Regions from separate parts of the Actinoplanes derwentensis genome, predicted to be linked through region 3. Evidence: riboswitches for the same ligand, from Rfam matches in the RefSeq annotation. Region 3 holds a riboswitch; each other region holds the start of a gene.
The links. Region 3 has a riboswitch for cobalamin ahead of BLU81_RS10665 (CbtB domain-containing protein). Riboswitches for the same ligand answer to the same signal wherever they lie in the genome.
Positions count from the first base shown of each region.

Region 1: linked by a shared signal. The riboswitch ahead of cobN (cobaltochelatase subunit CobN) and the one ahead of BLU81_RS10665 (CbtB domain-containing protein) in region 3 are both predicted to bind cobalamin.
Region 2: linked by a shared signal. The riboswitch ahead of BLU81_RS05860 (ribonucleoside-diphosphate reductase subunit alpha) and the one ahead of BLU81_RS10665 (CbtB domain-containing protein) in region 3 are both predicted to bind cobalamin.
Region 4: linked by a shared signal. The riboswitch ahead of BLU81_RS00770 (VWA domain-containing protein) and the one ahead of BLU81_RS10665 (CbtB domain-containing protein) in region 3 are both predicted to bind cobalamin.

Region 1 is NZ_LT629758.1:9,278,508-9,282,721, forward strand. Features, by position in the region: gene BLU81_RS41525 (precorrin-8X methylmutase) at 1-365, opposite strand, end outside; gene BLU81_RS41530 (precorrin-3B synthase) at 369-1,739, opposite strand; cobalamin riboswitch at 1,847-1,969, shown strand; gene cobN (cobaltochelatase subunit CobN) at 2,008-4,214, shown strand, end outside.
Region 2 is NZ_LT629758.1:1,327,349-1,331,562, forward strand. Features, by position in the region: gene BLU81_RS05850 (enoyl-CoA hydratase/isomerase family protein) at 1-713, opposite strand, end outside; gene BLU81_RS05855 (formylglycine-generating enzyme family protein) at 728-1,486, opposite strand; cobalamin riboswitch at 1,797-2,024, shown strand; gene BLU81_RS05860 (ribonucleoside-diphosphate reductase subunit alpha) at 2,146-4,214, shown strand, end outside.
Region 3 is NZ_LT629758.1:2,295,237-2,299,450, forward strand. Features, by position in the region: gene BLU81_RS10650 (TIGR03086 family metal-binding protein) at 1-526, opposite strand, end outside; gene BLU81_RS10655 (suppressor of fused domain protein) at 604-1,107, opposite strand; gene BLU81_RS51485 (S8 family serine peptidase) at 1,104-2,282, opposite strand; cobalamin riboswitch at 2,372-2,491, shown strand; gene BLU81_RS10665 (CbtB domain-containing protein) at 2,527-2,721, shown strand; gene BLU81_RS10670 (CbtA family protein) at 2,712-3,482, shown strand; gene BLU81_RS10675 (GNAT family N-acetyltransferase) at 3,560-4,030, shown strand.
Region 4 is NZ_LT629758.1:168,595-172,808, reverse strand. Features, by position in the region: gene BLU81_RS00770 (VWA domain-containing protein) at 1-2,012, opposite strand, end outside; cobalamin riboswitch at 2,045-2,198, opposite strand; gene BLU81_RS00765 (gluconokinase) at 2,328-3,905, opposite strand; gene BLU81_RS00760 (citrate synthase) at 3,986-4,214, opposite strand, start outside.

The DNA of each region.
Region 1 (4,214 bases), 3.7 Mb from region 3:
CCCCACAGGTCCAGCGCGGCCGCGCTACGGGTGTTCCCGATCTCCGCGGCCAGCGCCGGCACGGCCGGGTCCCGCAGCGTGCAGATCACGTCGTTGGTGGCCGGCAGCCGAGACCGGGTCACTCCTGACGCCACCATCGCGGCGTCACACAGAATCGGGGCGCCGCCGATCAGCGCCGTCCGGCCCGCGGCGACGACACCCGGGCTGAACCGGACATCCTCCACCAGATCCACCATCCCGCAGGCGTGAATCATCCGGACCACCACCCGCGAAACGTCCTCCGGCAGCCCCGATAGGTCCGCCTCGGCCCTGATGGTGGCGAACGAACGCCGATAGATCTCCGCGCCGTCGCGCACGTACTCCATCTCTCAGGCCCTCCTAGCCACTGCCACCACGTCTCCCAGCCCCCTCGTCCGGGGGCCGGCCGTGACCGGTTCGGCCCCGCCGATCCTCAGCGATCCCGCCGCCGCAGTCGATGGCCCGACCAGCCCGCTTTCCCCACCCGGTCCGCTTCCCGGTGCCGGACGCCGAGTGATCATGTAACCGTTGGTGGTGGCCTCGGCCAGGACGTGCGGGCCGGCCGGGCTGCCGCAGGCTCGCGCGCATCCGGCCCAGTGGACCGGCAGCCCGTCGACGAACCGGGCCGCGGCGACGGCGTCGGCCCGCACGTCGGCCAGCGATTTCGCGCACCCGGGCCGCCCGGCGCACGCGGTCACCCCGGACCACGGCGAGCCGGGCGTCACCGCGAGACCCGCTCCGGCCAGGCGATCCGCCCACGGCTGCGCCGCCTCCGGCGGCAGATCAGCCACCAGCACCCCGCGCCACGGCGTCACCACCAGATGGTCGGCGTCTTCCAGGACCCGCAGCTGTACGCCGGTCAACCGGCCCAACGGCACCAGGGCCGCGACCGCCACGAGCCCGTCCTGCTGGGGCACGATCCCGATCAGGTCACCCGGCTCCGTGGCACCGACCGGAACCGCGACCTCGACCGCCACCGGCGTCAGACCGAGCGCCGCCACGACCCTGGCCGACACCCGCCCCGGGCCGTCCCGAAGCTCCCGCAGCCGCCACACCGCTGAACCGCCGGCCAGCCGAACATCCTGCCGCGTGTCCTGTTGCACGTCCGTCCGGGTGTCGCGTTGCACGTCGCGTTCGGACAGGAACGCGTGCGCGGCCGCGATCAGCGCCGGAGCCACCTGAGTGGACTCCACCCGCACCCCGGTGTCGTGCCCGGCGAACCGGACAGCGAACAACGGATCCGCCGATTCACCCTGGTCATCGCTCACTCCGACGGGGATCGCCGCGACGTCCGAGGCGAGTGGGACATGCCCGATCGCGAACAGGAACTTCCCCGGCAGAGCGGGCAGCAGCGGGTCACCGAGGATCGCCCGGTCGAGCTCGTCCACCAGCACGCGCAACGCTTTGACGGGCAGGGGCGGGGCCGCGATGTTCCGTACGTTGTCGTGGGTCGTCGAAGGCAGCAGACCGGCCGACCGCAACCGGGCCGCCAGAGCCGGCGCATCGCCGGGACCCAAGCCTCTGAGCTGCAGGTTGGCACGCGAGGTCAACTCCAGCGCGCCGTCACCGAACTCCTCGGCCAGCTCCCGCAGCGACCGCAACCGCGCCCCGGACAGCATCCCGCCGGGCAGCCGCACCCGAGCCAGCATGCCGTCGGCCGCGGCGTGCAGCCGCAGAGCGCCGGGGCAGGCATCGGTCTCGGAGGTTCGACGGTGAGCCATGGCCCGGATACTACGGCCGCCCTCCGACACGAATTCACCTTCGGTGGGCCGTGGTCGGGAGCGTCACAGCGCCGGGTTCGCCTTGACGCGGGACACCGGGGTTCGGGAAGCTCAGGGGGCTCAACGGGCGGCGACGCCGCGGAGGAAGCCGGTGTGAGTCCGGCGCGGTCCCGCCACTGTCACCAGGGTTTTCTCCTGGCAGCCAGGAACTCCGGTCGCCGCCTTTCCTTTTCTACCCGGGGCGCGGACCCCGAGGGGGAGTGCGCGCGTGTTCCTGCTGCTGTCGACATCCGACACCGATCTGCTCAGCGCCCGGGCCAGTGGCTCGCCATGGCGTCTCGCCAACCCGGCCCGCACCGGCGTCGCCGATCTTCCGGCCCTGCTCGACGGGGTCGAGCTGGTGGTGGTGCGCATTCTCGGCGGTCGCCGCGCCTGGGAGGCGGGCCTCGACTCGCTGCTCGCGGGCACCGTGCCGGTGCTGGTGCTCGGTGGCGAGCAGGCCCCCGACGCCGAGTTGATGAGACTGTCCACGGTGCCGGCCGGCGTGGCCGCGGAAGCGCACGTCTACCTGGCCCAGGGCGGTTCGGAGAACCTCACCGCACTGCACGACTTCCTCTCCGACACGGTGCTGCTGACCGGCAACGGTTTCGCGCCCGCGGTCGCCGCGCCGGAGTGGGGCCCGCTGCCCCGCGAGGCCGCGCCCGGCACCGGCCCGTCGACCGTGGCGGTGCTCTACTACCGGGCCCATCACATGGCCGGCAACACCGCCTTCGTCGAGGCTCTCAGTCAGGCGATCGAGGCCAAGGGCGCCCGGGCGCTGCCGATCTACACGGCATCGCTGCGGACCGCGTCGCCCGAGCTGCTCGCCGAGTTGCGTAAGGCGGACGCCCTGGTGGTGACGGTGCTGGCGGCCGGCGGCACCAAACCGGCCACGGTGGGCGCGGGCGGCGACGACGAGGCGTGGGATGTCGGCGTCCTCGCCGACCTCGACGTGCCGATCCTGCAGGGCCTCTGTCTGACCAGCTCACGGGCCGCCTGGGAGGCCAGTGCCGACGGTCTGACACCGTTGGACGCGGCGACGCAGGTGGCGATCCCCGAGTTCGACGGCCGGATCATCACGGTGCCGTTCTCGTTCAAGGAGATCGACGAGGACGGGCTGTCGGTCTACGTGGCCGACCCCGAGCGGGCGTCCCGGGTCGCCGGGATCGCGGTGTCGCACGCCCGACTGCGGCATCTGCCGCCCGCGGAGCGCAAGGTCGCGCTGATGCTGTCGGCCTACCCGACGAAACACTCCCGGATCGGCAACGCCGTCGGTCTCGACACCCCGGCTTCGGCTGTCGCGCTGCTCGCCGCCCTCGACGGTCAGGGCTACAAGATCGGAGACTTCGGGTCGTACGACGGTGACGGCCTGATCCACACCTTGATCGCGGCCGGCGGCCAGGACCCGGACTGGCTGACCGAGGAGCAGTTGGCCGCCAACCCGGTGCGGATCTCCGGTGAGCGTTACGCGGCGTGGTTCGCGACCCTGCCGGCGGACTTCCGGGAGAGCGTCCAGCAGCATTGGGGCCCGCCGCCCGGCGAGCTGTACACCGATCAGGGCGACATCGTGCTGGCCGCGCTCCGTGACGAGAACATCGTCGTGATGGTGCAGCCGCCGCGCGGTTTCGGGGCCAACCCGGTGGCCATCTACCACGACCCCGACCTGCCGCCGAGCCACCACTACCTGGCCGCCTACCGGTGGCTGGCCGACGACTTCGGCGCCCACGCGGTGGTGCACGTCGGAAAGCACGGCAACCTGGAATGGCTGCCGGGGAAGAACGTCGGCATGTCCGCTTCGGACGGCACCGACGCGGCCCTCGGTGACCTGCCGCTGATCTACCCGTTCCTGGTCAACGACCCGGGCGAGGGCACCCAGGCCAAACGCCGGGCGCACGCCACCCTGGTCGACCACCTGATCCCGCCGATGGCCCGGGCCGAGTCGTACGGCGACATCGCCCGCCTGGAGCAGTTGCTCGACGAGCATGCCAACATCGCCGCCCTCGACCCGGCCAAACTGCCGGCCATCCGGGCCCAGATCTGGACCCTGATCCAGGCCGCCAAGATGGACCATGACCTGGGCCTGTCGAACCGTCCGGACGATGAGGAGTTCGACGACTTCATCATGCACATCGACGGATGGCTGTGTGAGGTCAAGGACGTCCAGATCCGCGACGGACTGCACATCCTGGGCGCGGCGCCGACCGGCGAGGCCCGGATCAACCTGGTCCTCGCGATGCTGCGGGCCCGGCAGATGTGGGCCGGCAAGGTGGCCGCCCTCCCGGGTCTGCGGGAGGCGCTGGGCCTGCCCGAGGAGGCTTCGACGGCCGCGACCGACGCGGTCGAGAACCAGGCTCGCGCCCTGGTGACGGCGATGGAGGAGGCCGGCTGGCCGACGACCGTCCCGGACTCCCTGGTGAGCACCGCCCTGGACACCGT
Region 2 (4,214 bases), 970 kb from region 3:
GCGGCGAGCCGTTCGCGGATCACCGCGAGATCGTCACCGGCATAACATTCGTCGATCCATTCCCGGGCCTCGCCGAGTTCCCCCACGGGCCGGTCACCGGGTGTCACCGCGACCCCTTCTTTCCAATCCGCGATCAGGTACGGGAGACGCTCGGAGCGGACGAGACAGTCGGCCAGCCCCACCGTGATCGCGTCGCCCGCCCCGATCGTCGTGCCGGTCAGCGCCAGATGGGTGCCCAGCTCACCCGGCGCCCGCGACAGCAGCCACGAGCCGCCCACGTCCGGGTGGAAACCGATACCCACCTCGGGCATGGCCAGCCGGGACCGTTCGGTGACGATCCGCAGTGACGCGTGGGCGGACACCCCGATCCCGCCGCCCATCACCAGCCCGTCCATCCAGGCGACGATCGGTTTCGGATATCCGGCGATGGCGGCGTTGAGGTCGTACTCCCGGGCCCAGAACTCCAGCGACCCGGTGCCCCCGGAAACCGCGTCCGCGTGCATGGCCCGCAGATCCCCACCGGCGCAGAGACCACGCTCCCCGGCCCCGGTGATCAGCACCGTCCGCACCCGGTCGTCGGACTCCCATTCCCGCAGCACGTCAGCGACGAGTCCGACCATCTCGGCGGTCAGTGCGTTGATGGCTTCCGGCCGGTTCAGGATCACCTGGCCGAGCTGACCTTCCACGATCGTGAGCACGGGCGACGTACACAAATGATGTCCTTCGGTCATTTCTGGGGCGGGACCGGCGCGACCGGGCGGATCGCGGTGAACTGGTGATGTTCGTAGCGGGTGGCGGCGAGCAGCAGCAACCATTCGTCGCAGCCCTGCCACGGGTGGATGTCGGCGGCACCGCCGCGCACCACCCGGGGACCGTCACCGGTGCGGGGCCGGGCATCGTCCGGGGCGCCCGTGAAGCCAGGGATCCACACGTCGGCGCAGATCTCGTTCGCTGAGCCCATGGCGGCCAGTCCGAACGCGTTCTCGGCGTCGGCTGTCCGCAACTCATCCCTGAAATCGTGGAGCACTTGCTCCTCGCCGGGCTTGCCGTCGCCACGGAAGGTCAGAGTGGTGGTGCCGCCCCGGGCCGCGTACTCCCACTCGGCCTCGCTGGGCAGCCGGAACGGCAGTTCAGCAAGTAGGTCATCCAGGTCGTCCTCGAGCCGGGCCGTGCCGGATTCCGCGTCGGTGTAGTCGTCCTCATATTCGGGCAGCCAGTGCCGAACCTGAGCGACCGTCAACGGGTGCCGGGCGATCAGGAACGGCGCGACGTGCACGTCACGGACCGGCTGGGCCTCTGCGGCGCCGGCGAAGAACGACGTGAGGTCGTCCTCGGCGCCGCCACTGCGCTCGATCGCGCGTACCGCCGCCAGTTCGTTCTCGGACAAGCCCATCCGGAACGTCCCGCCCGGCACCTCCCGGAAGACGACGCCGGAGGGGGTGTGCCGCCAGGCCGGCCGGTCGGCCACGATCTCCTCGGTCCACATGGCGCCGAACGTTAGCAGCGCTTGACCCGCGACCGGAGAATGGCTTGGTCAGCGAATCGCCGATGCCGGGGGAGGCGCGGGGTGGAACAGCGCGGCCGGGGCCGGTGTCCGGTCTGTGGACGGATCGCCGGAATCACCGCCGAGGGGCGGGTCGCGCGGCATGACGGCACGATCCGGGCCTATGCCCCGCCTCAGGAGTGTCCGGGTGGTGGACGGCTGCCGCAGGATGATCCACCCGACTAGTTGATCTCTGTCGGGTGACGTGTTGAACACACCATGTTGGGTTATGACTTTCTGGCCTGACCTAGATATGGTGTTCCACGCAGCTGGTTCGGCCGGGCCCTCACGGGTCCGTCCGAGGCAACAGGGAACCCGGTGCAAGGCCGGGACTGCCCCGCAGCGGTGAGTGGGAACGACAACCGTCAGGTAAGCACTGGGCCCGTCCCGGGCCTGGGAAGCGACGGTCGGTAGGTGGCTCTGGCGACAAGCCGGAGCCGTGCCCACGAGTCCGAAGACCTGCCAGCGTGCCGTGCATCGCGGTGATGTGCGGCGGTTGAAGGCCGCGTGGGACGGCTGACGCCGAGCGTCCGCGTGGCCGTGTGCCCGTGGACGGCTGGTGTCTGTCCTCCACGCGTCGGGCTCGCGAGGGAGGAGTGGGCATGACGCTCACCACCAAGGTCACCAGTGTGCCGGAGCAGCGGCGGCATGTGATGCAGGTGCGTAAGAGAAACGGCGATCTGGAGCCGGTCGACGTCAACAAGATCGTCAAAGCGGTCGAGTTGTGGGTCGCCGATCTGGACGAGGTCGACCCGCTGCGGGTGGCGACCAAGACGATCAGTGGCCTGTACGACGGCGCGACCACCGCTGAGCTGGACAAGCTGTCGATCCAGACGGCTGCCGAGCTGATCGGTGAGGAGCCGCAGTACTCGAAGCTGGCGGCCCGGCTGCTGGCGGCGTACGTCGACAAGGAGGTCCGCCTCCAGGGCGTCGCGAGCTTCAGCCAGTCGATCCGGTACGCCCACTCCGAAGGCCTGATCGGCGACGAGACCGCCGCGTTCGTGGCCGCGAACGCCCGCAAGCTCGACGACGCCATCGACCCGGCCGGTGACCTGCGCTTCGAATATTTCGGGCTGCGCACCGTCGCGGACCGTTACCTGCTGCGCCACCCGACCGAGCGTCTGGTCGTGGAGACCCCGCAGTACTGGCTGCTGCGGGTCGCCTGTGGCCTGTCCAAGGACGCCCGTGAGGCGATCGGCTTCTACCGGCTGATGTCGTCGCTGGCGTACCTGCCCAGCTCACCGACCCTGTTCAACTCGGGCACCCGGCACACCCAGATGTCGTCGTGTTTCCTGGTCGACTCGCCGAAGGACGAGCTGGACTCGATCTACGAGCGGTACCACCAGGTCGCGAAGCTGTCGAAGTTCTCCGGCGGCATCGGTATCGCCTGGTCGCGGGTCCGCGGCCGGGGCGCGCTGATCCGGGGCACCAACGGCAAGTCCAACGGCATCGTCCCGTTCCTGAAGACCCTCGACGCCGGGGTGGCGGCGGTCAACCAGGGCGGCCGGCGCAAGGGCGCGGCCTGCGTGTACCTGGAGCCGTGGCACCCGGACATCGAGGAGTTCCTGGAACTGCGCGACAACACCGGTGAGGAGTCGCGCCGCACCCACAACCTGAACCTGGCGAACTGGATCCCGGACGAGTTCATGCGCCGCGTCGAGGCCGACGGCGACTGGTCGCTGATCGACCCGTCCGAGGCCCCGGAGTTGCCCGACCTGTTCGGGGAGGCGTTCGACGACGCTTACCGGGCCGCGGAGAAGAAAGCGGTCAAGACCGTCAAGGCCCGCGACTTGTACGGCCGGATGATGCGCACGCTGGCACAGACCGGCAACGGCTGGATGACGTTCAAGGACCGCTCGAACGCGCTGTCGAACCAGACCGGCGAGCCCGGCAACACCATCCACCTGTCGAACCTTTGCACCGAGATCCTCGAGGTCAACAACGACGACGAGACCGCCGTCTGCAACCTCGGCTCGGTCAACCTGGGCGCACACGTCACCGCTGACGGTGTCGACTGGGAGAAGCTGCGCGAGACGGTGCGCACGGCCGTGGTCTACCTGGACCGGGTCATCGACATCAACTACTACCCGTCCGACCAGGCCGCCGCGTCGAACCCGCGCTGGCGTCCGGTCGGCCTCGGGCTGATGGGTCTGCAGGACGCGTTCTTCACGCTGCGGCTCCCGTTCGATTCGGCCGAGGCCCGCGAGCTCTCCACCCGCGTACAGGAAGAGATCTTCCTTACCGCTCTTGAGGTCTCGGTCGATCTGGCGACGAAGTTCGGCCCGCACCCGGCCTACTCCGAGACGCGTGCCGCCAAGGGTGACCTGCACCACGAGCTGTGGGGTGCCGACCCGGCGCAGGCTTCGCGCTGGGCCGAGGTGAAGGAGCGGATCGCCGAGCACGGGCTGCGTAACTCGCTGCTGATCGCGATCGCGCCGACCGCCACCATCGCGTCGATCGCCGGTGCCTACGAGTGCATCGAGCCGCAGGTGTCCAACCTGTTCAAGCGCGAGACGATGTCCGGTGAGTTCCTGCAGATCAACACCTATCTGGTACGCGAACTCAAGTCCCGCGGCCTGTGGACCGCGCCGATCCGTGAGGCGATCAAACGGGCCGAGGGTTCCGTGCAGGGCATCAACGAGCTGCCCGCCGAGGTGCGCGAACTGTTCCG
Region 3 (4,214 bases):
ACCGGGCGAGCCGGTCGGCGTCCGCCGGCACCGGGACCGCCGGGCCGAACGCGCCCATCTTGCGGCCCATGTCACCCATCGTGTCCAGGAACTCGGCCACCGCCGGCAGCAGCGACACGTCGACAGGGTAGGGCTGCCCGATGGCCCGGGACAGGTCCCAGCCGTGCACCACCAAGTCCACCACCATCATCAGCCCGAGAGTGCGATGCGGCAGGCCCATCCCCGGCGACACCCCGTCCAGGACCGCCGGATCCGCCCACGCAATGATCATCTGGTGGGCCTCGGACGCGAAGTCCGCCCGCCAGTCCCCCACCAGGCTGTCCGGGGTCACACCCCAGTCGACCTCCTTACGGTCGGCCACCAGCTGAAAGTTGCGGACCACCTGGAACAGATGCGACAACAGGTCCCGCACCGTGAACTCGGCACACGGCGTCACCGCCGGCAACTGCTCGTCACGCACCCGCGCCACCAGCGCGGTCACCACCGGAACCGCCTTGCCGAGCAGATCACTGATCTCAGTAGACATGGACCCAGCCTAGAAACCCCGACACATCCCGGCCAGGTGAACCAGGCACCCGGCCGGGTGACGCCACCCGCGATCGGCTACTCCTGAACCGGCCGGGCCCGGCCCGGATCAGTCACCATCAACCGGTCGTCAGCGATCTCCGACTCCCCGTTCGCCTCCGCCTCGGTCACCCCGACCAACTGCAGAAAACGATCACCCAACTCCGGATCCGCCGTCAGAATCAGCACCGTCAACCCGGTATCCGGGCCACCGGAGAACGGGAAACCCGTGATCGGCCCCACCAGATCCACCCACTGACCCTCCTCCAGCGGCTCCGCCAGACTGTTCGCATAACCCGCCATGTGCTCCAGCGTCACGAACGGCCACTGCGGCGGATCCGTCTCCGCCCCGCGCACCAGCCGGAACGTCAACTCCACACCCCAACGCCGGCCCAGCCCGTACGTCACATAATGCCAATGCCCGTCCGCCGGATACACCGAACCGGCCTCCAGCACATGCTCACCGGCCACATACGACACATGCCACGGCTGCTCCCGCGGATACAACCGGCCCAACGCCTCGGTGACAACCTCCCACATCATCCCGGCATTCGATCATGAGTCGTGGACTCCCCAGAAGTAGCGGGGTGCCACCCACGCCGCCGCCCCCGGCCGACCACCGCCGCCACCACACCCGCCAACAACGCCAGACCCGCACCACCGGCAGCGAACAAACCCGCCCGATCCCACTCCGGACCACCCCGGCGCGCCAACGGCACCGGCGACACCGCCACCACCGCCGCCACCTTCGGACCCGCCTCCTCCGTCAGCGCCCGATACGGATTCAGCAGCCCGAACCCGTACCCGGCACTGCGCGCCCCACCCGGAGCCGGATCCACCGACCGCAACAACCGGTCCGTGATCTCCGCCGCACTGTCACGGGGAAACCGCTCCCGCAACAACGCCGCCGTCGCCGCCACGAACGGCGCCGCGAAACTCGTCCCCTGCACCACCCGATGACCCGACACCGGCGACAACACCGTCACCGCGTCACCGAACGCCGCCACATCCACATGCTCACCCGGCTGCGAGAACTGAGCCAGCGACCCGTCAGCGGCCACCGCACCCACACCGATCACCCCCGGATAACCCGCCGGGTACGCCACCCCACCATCGACACCACCGTTACCGGCAGCGGCCACCACCACCACGTCCGCAGCGACCGCCTCCGCGACCGCCGCCCGCACACCCGCATCCTGACCCGGCATCACCAGCGAAATGTTGATCACCTTCGCCCTGGCCGTGGTCACCGACCACCGGATCGCCTGCGCAAAAGCAGCCGCACTCGACGACCCCTGCCCCGCATCGTCCAGATCCGAATCCTCACTGACCCGCGCCGGCACGATCGTCGCCCCCGGCGCCAAACCCTGCACCCCGGAATCAGCCTCCGGCAGCCCCGCGATGATCCCCGCCACCGCCGTCCCGTGCCCCGGACAGTCCTGCCGCGCATCCGCCGCACCATGCAGAAAATCCCGTCCACCCAGCACCCGGCCGGTCAACTGCGGGTTCCGCGCCACCCCGGAATCGATCACCGCCACCCGGACACCGGCACCCGTGGCCAGACCCGCCAACCGGGCCGGCGCATACGCCTTCAACTCCGCCGGAACACCCGGCGACGTCACCCCCGCACCCAGACACTGCGCCGCACTCGCCGGCCCCACCACAGGCACCACCACACCCGCGACGAAACCCACCACCACCGCAACCGGCAACCGCACGAAACCCACCCCCGGTACACCCCCGACGACCGGCGTGGATGCTACCGGCCACCAGTTGTGCCGCCACCACCCCGGCCGTTAAGTTGAAGCCAGCCAATTCTGCGGCGAGTGAGGAAAACCGGTGAGACTCCGGTGCGGTCGCGCCACTGTAAGCCGAACCCCGTCACGGGCAGGCGAGTCAGGACGCTCACGCGCCGCAGGCCCCATCGATCGGGACGCGTCATCCCGAAGGAGGAACCACTCCATGCCCAAGGCACAACCCCTCGCCGTACCCACGGTCTCCACCCGGCTCCTCGCCACCGCCGCGGGATTCACCGGCATCATGCTGCTCCTGGCCTACCTCGTCGCCTTCGACCAGGGCGGCATCTCCCAAAGCGGTATGTACCTGCACGAACTCATGCACGACGGCCGCCACCTGCTCGGTGTCCCGTGCCATTGACCACCCCCGTCCCCACCTACATCCAGCTCCTGCTCCGCGGCCTACTCGCCGGCCTGATCGCGGGACTGTTCGCCGGGACCTTCGCCTACGTCGCCGGCGAACCCCACATCAACGCCGCCATCGCCATCGAAGAAGCCAACGCCCCGGCACTCGCCCCCGGTGAGGCCGACGAAGAAGCCCTCGTCGAACGCGACGTCCAGAGCACCGTCGGCCTGCTCCTGGCCACCGCCCTCTACGGCGCGGCCCTCGGCGGCATCCTCGCCACCGCCTACACCGTCCTGCGGCGCCGGCTGCGCACCGGCAGCGACACCCAGGCCGCTCTCGGCCTCGCCGCAGCCGCCCTCACCGGCATCGTTCTCGTGCCCTACCTGAAATACCCGCCCAACCCACCCGCCGTCGGCGACCCCGACACCATCGACCAGCGCACCATCGCCTACCTCGCCGTCCTCATCCTCGGCCTGGTAGCCGTCTGGGCCGCCGTCCTCGCCGCCCGCACCCAGACCCACCAATGGCGCCGTGCTACCGCCGGCACCATTGCGTTCCTGATCGTGGTCACCATCGCCTATCTGATGCTGCCCACCTTCAACGAGGTCCCCGACGACTTCCCGGCGACGCTGCTGTGGAACTTCCGGATCTCGTCACTCGGCACCCAGACCATCCTCTGGACCGCCCTCGGACTGACCTTCGCAGGACTGCTCAACCAGCTGGCCACCCGCACCGGGCAGCCCATCGCAACCCCGGAGCCCGCCACCACCGCGTGACCGGCGACGTATGAAGACAGTGAGGGCAGCGCCCTCACTGTCTTTGTATGCAACCAGTGCCTGATACCAATAGGCCCATGACCGCGCCACAACACACCATCACCGTCGACGACCTGACCGGACCCGCCATCGCCGCCCTGCTCCAGGAACACGTCGACGAAATGCGCGGCATCAGCCCACCCGAGAGCAAACACGCCCTCGACCTCGACGGCCTGCGCCGCACCGGCATCACCCTCTGGACCCTGCACGACGGCGACCACCTCCTCGGCTGCGGCGCCCTGAAACAACTCACCCCCACCACCGCCGAGATCAAATCCATGCGCACCGCCCGAACCGCCCAGCGCCGCGGCGTCGCCTCAGCCCTACTGACCCACCTGATCGCCGAAGCCCGCCACCGCGGCTACACCGACCTCTACCTCGAAACCGGCACCGACCCGTTCTTCGCCCCGGCCCGCACCCTCTACACCCGCTTCGGGTTCGTCACCTGCCCACCGTTCGCCGACTACCGCCCCGACCCCCACAGCATCCATCTCACCAAAAACCTCTGACCCGTCCGGTCAGCGCTCCTCACCACCGCCAGCAGATCGGTCACCTCGTCGTCCTCATCGTCGCCACCGCTCGCGGGACGGTCCAGTGGTACCCACAGCCGTGCCAGGACACCGCGACCGTGCGGGCCTCGTCCGAACGCCACACCCAGCCCCACCGGCAGTGACGGAAAGTGCTCCGGCGTGG
Region 4 (4,214 bases), 2.1 Mb from region 3:
TGCACCCCGACCTCATGGCTGGAGGTGGGCGGCAGCACGACGTCGGCGTCACTCCCCCGGAACGTGATCATCCCGATCCGGTCCCGCCGCTGATAGGCGTCCCGCAACAGCGACAGCACCGCGGTCTTGACAAGTGTCATGCGTTTCCGCGCGGCCATCGACCCGGAGGCGTCCACCACGAAGAGCACGAGGTTCGCCTCCCGCCCCACATGAACCGACTCCCGAAGGTCCCGAGGCAGCACCCGGATCCCCCGCCCAGCGCCCCCACCGACCGGACGAGCCGAGAGGCCACCGGCGGGCCGGACGACCGACGGGTGCACGGGATCCGACGACGAGATGATGCCCGGAGCAAGACCACCCGGAGCGGAACGACCACTGGCGAGGAGGCCGCCTGAACCCGACGACCAGCCGTCGGGCGCGGCCCGGTCGAGGGCGGTCCGGTCCAACACGGCCCGGTCCGTGGTCCGGTCCGAGGCCGTCCGGTCCAAGGCCGTCCGGTCCAGCGCGGCGCGGAGGGTGGCGAACAGGTGTGGGGCGCCGGAGAGTTTGCCCTGCGGGAGGCGGCTGCCGACGACCCGGCCGCGGCGGGCGAAAGCCGGGGAGCGGCGGCCGGCGTGGCCGCCCTCGCCGCGGGCCGCGATGCGGAACGTGCGGGTGCGGTAGGCGGTGCCCGCAGCGACCGCGACACCAGCGGCCGGGATGGTCGGCGAGGGCGTGGTGGACTGATCGTCGCTGTCGGACGGGGAAGGGGAACTCGGCGGTGCGGGGCTGGGGTCCGTACCAGCAAGGGGGTGGTCTGTGCCGGGGTTGTCCGTGCCGGACGGGCCACCGGTGTCACGCGGACCGCCACCACCGCCGGGACCGTCCGGGTCGTCGTCACCGGGGCCGTCGCCGGAACCGTCGGGGTCGGCGTCCGGATCCGGGCCGTCGGGGTCGTCGGCGCGGCGATCCTGCTCGGCCTGGCGTTCGGCTTCGGCCTGGCGGTCTTCTTCGGCCTGGCGTTCGGCTTCGGCCAGGGCCTCGTCGAGTTTCTCCTCGTCGGTGCCGGGCGGGTCGAGCGGGTCGGTGCGGCGGCGGTGCGGCAGGGCCAGCCGGGCGGCGTCGCGGACGTCGTCGGCGGTCACCCGGTCGCGGCCGTGCCAGGCGGCCAGGGCCACTGCGCAGCGGGCCACCACGATGTCGGCGCGCATGCCGTCCACGCCGTAGGCGAGGCAGACGCGGGCGATCCGGTCCAGTTCGGCGTCAGGCAGCACCACCGACGGGAGCTGGGCGCGGGCGGCGGCGATGCGAGCCTCGTAGACCTGCTCGTCGGCGACGTAGCGGGCCGCGAAACCGGCCGGATCCGCCTCGTAGGCCAGGCGCCGCCGGACCACTTCGGCGCGCTGGCGGGCGTCGCGGGGCGCGGCGACCGTGACGACCAGGCCGAACCGGTCGACGAGTTGGGGGCGGGGTTCGCCCTCTTCCGGGTTCATGGTGCCGACCAGCAGGAACCGGGCGGCGTGTTTGACCGAGACGCCGTCGCGCTCGACGTGGGCGCGGCCCATCGCGGCGGCGTCCAGGAGCAGGTCGACCAGGTGGTCCGGGAGTAGGTTCACCTCGTCGACGTAGAGGACGCCGCGGTGGGCGGCGGCGAGTAGGCCGGGCTCGTACGCCTTGACCCCGTCGCTGAGGGCCCGCTGCAGGTCGAGAGTGCCGACGACCCGGTCCTCGGTGGCGCCGACGGGGAGTTCGACGAGGCTGGCCGGACGGGACAGTGCCGGGCCGCCGAGGGTGTGCGGGCCGTCCGGGCAGCCGGGGTCGGGCGCGTCCGGGTCGCAGGCGAACCGGCAGCCGTGCACCACCTCGACGTGCGGGAGGAGACCGGCGAGAGCCCGGACCACGGTGCTCTTGGCGGTACCTTTCTCACCTCGGACCAGGACACCGCCGACGGCCGGGGAGACCGAGGTGAGCAGCAGGGCCAGTCGGAGGTCGTCGAGGCCCACCACGGCCGAGAACGGGTACGGATTCGTCACCAGGGTCCCTTCCGGCGGGTGTCCACGCCCGCTGTCGGTTGTCGCGAGCGGCCGGAGTTCCTGGCTCCCGGGGCGATTTCCCCGGTCACAGTGGCGGGACCGTCCCGGATTCGCACCGGGTTCCTCCGCTACCGCTCGCCGGTCACTCTTCCGGACCGGCGAGTAACCCGTCAACGCGGGGTAGGTCACGGCCGGCGACATCACGGCAGCCCCTTCAGTGTGGTGACCTGGGGTGCGATTCGCACCCCAGGTCACCACGCCGGGAAGCGGGCGGGTGAGCGTGGTGACTTCGGGTTCGGTCCGGACCCGGCGTGGTCACGATCCGGCGGGGACGGCCTTCTCGGTGGCGGGCAGGGGTTCGGGGGCGATCCGGTCGAGTTCGGTGACCACGTCGAGGACTGCGAGCGCGGACTTCTCCACCAGTGGGCGCAGCCGCCGGTAGAGGGCGGCGTCGGCCGGGTCAGGCCGGGTGGGTGTGCCGGTGGGGACGAGGGCGGCGGCCTGGTCGAGGTCGGGGAGTTCGCCGAGGGCGTGCCGGGCCAGCAGGCAGGCGCCGAGCGCGGTGCCCTCGGGCACGTCGGCGACGGTCACCGGCAGGTCCAGAGCCGACGCGAGCACGGTGATCCACAGCCGGGAGGCGGCGGCTCCGCCGGTGGCCCGGATCTCGGTGAGCGGGTTACCTTCGGCGTCGAAGGAGTCCCGGACCAGGGCGAGTTGCTGGCAGACGCCTTCGACGGCGGCGCGGACCAGGTGCGGCCGGCCGTGTTCGCGGCGCAGCCCGAGGTAGGCGCCCCGCATGCCGGGCCGCCACCAGGGCGCCCGTTCGCCGAGCAGGTAGGGCAGGCAGAGCAGGCCCTCGCTGCCGGCCACGATCCCGGCCGCCTCGTCGAGCAGCCGGGCGTCGCGGTCGTCGTCGTCCTCACCACCGGAACCACGAGACGAACCGGCAGTGCCGGGGTCCAGGGCCTGACCGGCCCAGCGGACCACCGAACCGGCGTTGTTGACGGCCCCGCCGATGACCCAGCGGTCCTCGGTGAGGGCGTAGCAGAACAGCCGCCCGGCGTTGTCGCTGGTGGGAGCGCCGACGACGGTGCGCAGGGCACCACTGGTGCCGAGGGAGACCGCACCGACGCCGGGCGAGACCGCGCCGACGCCGAGGTTGGCGAGCGGCCCGTCGGCGGCGCCGATGATCAGTGGAGTCTCCGGGGGCAGACCCGCCGCGGCGGCCACCTGAGGGCTGAGCGTCAGGGCTTGGGTGGTGGGTACGACCTCGGCGAGCTGCTCCGGTCGTACGCCCGCAATGGTCAAGGCGTCTTGGTCCCACCGCCGTGAGTGGATGTCGTAGAGGCCGGTGCCCGAGGCGACCGACAGGTCGACGAGGAAGGGACCGCCGGTCAGCGCCGCGACGACCAGCTCCTTGACCCCGCCCCAGCGGGGCGTGTCCCGCAGCGCCGCCGGGTCCTCCTGCGCCCACCAGGCGAGTTTGGTCAGCGGCGACATCGGGTGGACCGGGGTGCCGGTGCGGGCCTGGAGCTGCCGGGCGTCCCCGTCCGCGACGATGCGCTCGCACTCGCCCGCGGAGCGGTTGTCGGCCCAGGTGACGACCGGGCCGAGGGGCTGCCCGGCGGCGTCCATCGGGAGCAGGGCGTGCAGGAACGAGCTGAGGCTGACCGCGATCACCCGGTCGCCGTTCTCCCGGCAGGTGGCGGTCACGTCGGCGAGGACCTTGCGGGCCGCGTCGGTGATCCGCACCGGGTCGAGTTCGGCGCGGCCCGGCCCGGGAACCGCAAGCGGGTAGTGAACGCTGGTCAGGGCCCGGATCTCACCGGCCGGTCCGGCCGCGATCCCCTTGGTCGAGGTCGTCCCGGTGTCGATCCCGATCACCACGTCCATGTGCTCTCCCTACCGATTCCGCCCGTCAGACGCCAGACGCCCCACCGGACGATATCCGGCGGGGCGTCTGGCCAAACTGATCAGCGCTGGTCGGCCGGCACGAAGTCGCGCACCGGGGACCCGGTGTAGATCTGCCGCGGACGGCCGATCTTGTTGGCGGGGTCGGCGATCATCTCGCGGTACTGGGCGATCCAGCCGGGGAGCCGGCCGATCGCGAACAGGACCGTGAACATGTCGGTCGGGAAACCCATGGCCTTGTAGATCAGGCCGGTGTAGAAGTCGACGTTCGGGTACAGCTTGCGGGAGATG